Regions from separate parts of the Cupriavidus sp. 05T42 genome, predicted to be linked through region 2. Evidence: predicted binding sites of a transcription regulator. Region 2 holds the regulator's gene; the other holds the start of a gene.
The links. Region 2 encodes LexA, which represses DNA repair genes until DNA is damaged. Its sites were predicted from a motif close to ACTGTATNNNNATACAGT; they were not measured.
Positions count from the first base shown of each region.

Region 1: imuA (translesion DNA synthesis-associated protein ImuA) is a predicted target of LexA. The motif match lies at 883-900, and genes of this name have one in related genera.

Region 1 covers NZ_JBFTLH010000003.1:214,466-216,856, reverse strand. The annotation lists gene AC1EJR_RS05170 (DUF1579 domain-containing protein) at 1-339, shown strand, start outside; gene AC1EJR_RS05165 (hypothetical protein) at 371-670, opposite strand; gene imuA (translesion DNA synthesis-associated protein ImuA) at 954-1,847, shown strand; gene AC1EJR_RS05155 (Y-family DNA polymerase) at 1,774-2,391, shown strand, end outside.
Region 2 covers NZ_JBFTLH010000006.1:330,043-332,433, reverse strand. The annotation lists gene AC1EJR_RS11150 (asparaginase) at 1-766, opposite strand, end outside; gene lexA (transcriptional repressor LexA) at 959-1,615, shown strand; gene AC1EJR_RS11140 (hypothetical protein) at 1,736-1,909, shown strand; gene AC1EJR_RS11135 (hypothetical protein) at 2,123-2,391, opposite strand, start outside.

The DNA.
Region 1 (2,391 bases), on a different contig from region 2:
TCCGAGGGCGAGATGCCCGGCTGCGGGCAGGCCGTCACGGTGATGACGCTGGGCTATGACCCCACGCGCAAGCATTTCGTGGGCACCTTCATCGGGTCGATGATGACCCATATGTGGATCTACGAGGGTGACCTCGAGGCCGATGGCCGCACGCTGACGCTGCGCGCCGATGGCCCGACCTTCACGCCGGAAGGCAAGCTGGTGCCGGGCAAGACCTCGAAATTCCGCGACGTGATCGCCTTCCAGGACGATGACAACCGCACGCTGACCTCATTCATGCAGGGCGATGACGGCGAATGGATGCAGATCATGCAGGCGCGGTATCGGCGGGAGAAGTAGGGCGCGGGGAGGGGCGTCGAAGCCGGACGCCTCAGACCCGGTCCAGTTCGTCGCTGTTCCACCAGGCGTCCAGCAGGGGCTGGAAGCGGTTGTCGGGCGCGGGCGGTATGCGCGTGCTCTTGCGCGCGGGCGGCAGTTCGCGCCCCGTCAGCTGGTAGTAGACGGCAGCCGGCAGGGTGCCCGGGCCGTAGGGCACATGGTCGATCACGCTCATCTGCCGCGCGGCCTTCAGCGCCCGGGTGGTCTCCTCCGGGGACAAGCCGCTGGCGTCAGCCAGCGCGTCGCGGCGCAGCGGACCCTCGCGCTGCAAACCGGCGATCAGAAGATGCACACATTGACGTGTATTCCGTTTCATAGGGGCGCATTTTTCCGCACCTGCCCCGCGCTGCACAATCCGGATTGACATTTGTTTGCAATCCGCCACGTCGTTTCGTGGCAGTTGCCCCACTGTAGTGGGAGATGTGGGGCCTTTTGGGCCACTTTTCGCCCAACGAGGCGGCGCGCGTTCCACTTCGGCCATGCCCCTCTTGCGCCAGCGTCGATACTGTATAAACATACAGTAATCGTCAATCTTCCGATGGCGCACGCCCGCCGCGTGTGCCGAATTCATCACCATGACTGCGCCCCCGCACATCCTGCCTGCCGAGGAGGATGGTGCGTCTCCACTGCCTTCGCCTCCCGATCCCGTGCCCGATCACCGGGCCTCGGTGGCCGAACTCGAGCATCGCTACCCCGGCCTGTGGCGCGCCGGGCAACTGGGCCATGCCGGCCGGCTGCCCGTGTGCCCGAGCGGCTATGACGCGCTGGCGCAGGAGCTGCCCGGCGGGGGCTGGCCCGCTGGCGCGGTCACCGAACTGCTGCTCGCCCACGATGGCGTGGGCGAACTGCGCCTGCTGATGCCGGCGTTGCGCACGCTGGCCGCGGCGGGGCGGCGGGTGGCGTTCGTCAATCCGCCTTATCTGCCGAATGCCGCTGGGCTGGCGGGGCTGGCCGGCCTGCCTGCGCGCCAGCTCTACTGGGTGCGGCCGCCGGCGGCCACCCCGCCGGCCTCGCGCCGCACGGACATGCTCTGGGCGGCCGAGCAGATGCTGCGCAGCCAGGCGTTCGGCGCGGTGCTGGTGTGGCTCGGCGCCGCGCGGCCCGAGGCGCTGCGCCGGCTTCAGGTGCTGGCCCAGGCCGGCGATACCGTGGTCTGGGTGCTGCGGCCCCTGCGCGTGCTCCAGGAATCGTCGCCGGCCGTGCTGCGGCTGGCGCTGTCGCCGTTGCCCGGCAACATGCTGTCGATTGCCTTCCACAAGCGCCGTGGCCCCGTGCGGGACGCGCCGCTGCAACTGTCGCTGGGCGGCATGGCGCACGTGCCCGCACGCGTCGCCACGCCCGTCACTCCCACCGCTCCTGTCACTCCCACCGCGCCTTCCGTGGTGCCCCCTCATCATGCTGCCGACGTTCTGGATCGCGGTGCATCTGCCGCGCCTGCCGCTGGACGCGCTGCAACCGAGCTGGCCTGAGGCCGCCGGTGCGCCGTCCGTCCCCGCCTCCGGCACGCTGCAACAGGCGCTGCCCGTGGCGGTGATGGCGCACGAGCGCGTGGTGCTGGCCAACGGCCCGGCCGTGGCCCTCGGCGTGGCGTTCGGCATGCGGCGCGGCGGCGTGCAGGCGCTGTCGGCGGAGGTCGTGCAACTGGAGCGCAGCCTCCCGGCCGAAGAGGCGTTGATGACCGACGTGGCGCTGACGCTGCTCCACTTCACGCCGGCCGTGACGATCGACCCGGATGCCGAATCGGCCACCGTGATGCTCGACGTCACCGCCAGCCTGCGCCTGTTCGGCGGGCACCGCGCGCTGTGCCGTGCCATCCGCGCGCGGGTGCGGCAGCTCGGCACGTTCGCGCAACTGGGCTGCGGCACCACGGCGCAGGGCGCGGCCTGGCTCGCCCGGCAGCCGCTGCGCCGGACGCGGCGCGGGATCGTGCGGCCCGCGCGCCGCGCCATCCAGCCTGCCCGCATGACGCGCCTGCTCGATGCCCTGCCCGTGGCGTGCCTGCAGACGCTGGCC
Region 2 (2,391 bases):
ACCCCTTTACGCCGGCCGAGACCATCGCATCCACGGCCACCCTGCCCGGCTGGGCATAGCTCGCCACGATTTCGACAAGCGGCCACGCCGTAGGCACGGGCAGCGCTGGCGCGTCGCTGGGGGCGCACGCGCGTGCAAAGCGCACGTAGGCATCCTGCACGAAACCAATTGGCCCGCCCGCCGGCGACGTGAACGCATTGACCGCCGAGGTATGGACCTTGGCGACATCGCGGGCCGCATGAATTTCCTGGTTCAGGACCACGAGCACGCCCTGCCCGCGCGCATCCGGGCTTGCCGCCACGCGCACTGCGTCGAGCAGATTCAGCGGACCATCGGCCGAGAGCGACGTGGACGGGCGCATTGCCGCGGTCAGCACCACCGGCACCGCGCTCCGCTGCGTCAGGTGCAGGAACATCGCCGTTTCTTCAAGCGTGTCCGTGCCGTGGGTAATCACCACGCCCACCACATCGGGCTGCGCGACCCAATGCGCCACCCGTGCGGCAAGCGTCGCCCACAGGCTGAAGGCCATGTCCTTGCTGTKGATCTGGGCCACCTGCTCCGTCTCCACACGGGCCACCTCGCCCAGCGCAGGCACGGCCTGGATCAGCGACGAGACCGGCACGGTGGCCGCGCGGTACTGCGCACTGCTGGCGGGGCTGGCGGACGAGCCTGCGATGGTGCCGCCGGTGGCGAGCACGACGATGCGGGGCAATGACGTAGACATATAGCGAGAAAATCGAGCGAGTGAGCGGGTGGTGCAGGCGATTGTAACTGGTGGCACGCCGAGGACCGCCGCTCTCGCAAACCCGTGTCGCCGGGCGCACTGGAGTCCGCCGGGTGTCGCGCATGCCCCACATCGCCACTGCAAATTGTGCTTGCACTTCACTCGATACTGTATAAAATCACAGCATACTGTTTAAACATACAGTGCTTCGGCACCACGAGAGACCGGCGACCCATGGCGACCCTGACACCCCGGCAACAGCAGATCTTCGACCTGATCCGCAACACGATCCGGCACACCGGCATTCCGCCGACCCGTGCCGAGATCGCGTCCGAATTCGGTTTCTCCTCGCCCAACTCTGCCGAGGAACACCTGCMAGCGCTGGCCCGCAAGGGCGTGATCGAGCTGACGCCAGGCGCGTCGCGCGGCATCCGCCTCAAGGTGGCACGTAGCGATTCGGAGATGACGGACCAGTTCTCGCTGCCGATGGCCGGCGTGATGCAGCTGACGCTGCCGCTCGTGGGCCGCGTGGCCGCAGGCAGCCCGATCCTTGCCGCAGAGCACATCGACCGTCAGTACCAGGTAGACGCCTCGGTATTTGATGATCGACCTGATTACCTGCTGCGCGTGCGGGGCCTGAGCATGCGCGATGCCGGCATCCTCGACGGCGACCTGCTCGCCGTCAGGAAAGCCAGCGAAGCCGCCAACGGCAAGATCGTCGTCGCGCGGATCGGCGACGATGTGACCGTCAAACGCCTGAAGCGGCGCGGCGACATGATCGAGCTGATCGCCGAAAACCCGGATTTCGAGAATATCGTGGTGCAGGCCGGCCGTGAGGAATTTTCGCTGGAAGGCATCGCCGTCGGGCTAATCCGCTCCTCGGGCTTCTGACTTCCGAGACCGGACGGGCGGCCGCCTGTCCTGGTCCCCAGTTTTGCATTGCCAACGCCGCCCCGTTCTCTCCGGACGACGGGCGTGGACTCCTGCTGTCGCAAACTTCGAGGTGCCGCCATGCTGCCAGTCAACCACACCGCTTCCCGCCGCCCGGTCAAGCCCGTGCCGTTCCGCCAAACCAAGGGCGTGCGCGTCTACCAGGGCGCCCAGCGTCGTACGATGGTCGGCAGCATGGCTGCAATCTGCCGGATGCTGGAACTTGCGGATATGCCCGACAAACTGGACGCATGAACCGCTAGCGGCGGAGCCGCGTCGCCCAAATCATTGTAAATAGTGCAGTTGCGAGCCCACCACGTGAAATTAAGAGAACGTTTAATTCATCGTGAGAGGTGCTTTACACTCGATGGCGCGCATCCGTAGTACCGGCGCATTGGCGCCGATGCGCGAAACCGGAACTTGTCGACCCCGCCGAGTGCCGGTTTTTTTTCGCCCTCCCCGGCTGGATCAGGTACCAGGATACATGCCAGTCATGTTCTTGCGCAGACGGTCCCACAGCATACGCACGCCCCGCACGGTCCCGCTCAGACCCGCCGAGTAGCCAGGGTCGTAGTAGTGAATCAGCAACGACCGGCGCTCGCCAACTTCCACATCAAGGTTGGCATGCTGGAGCACAAAGCCGTTGAAGACATAGACGCTGCCCGGCTCCACCGGCACGCGGTTGCAGCGGCCACGGCGCAGATCCCGTAGCGTCATCCATTTTCTGATGGGAAACG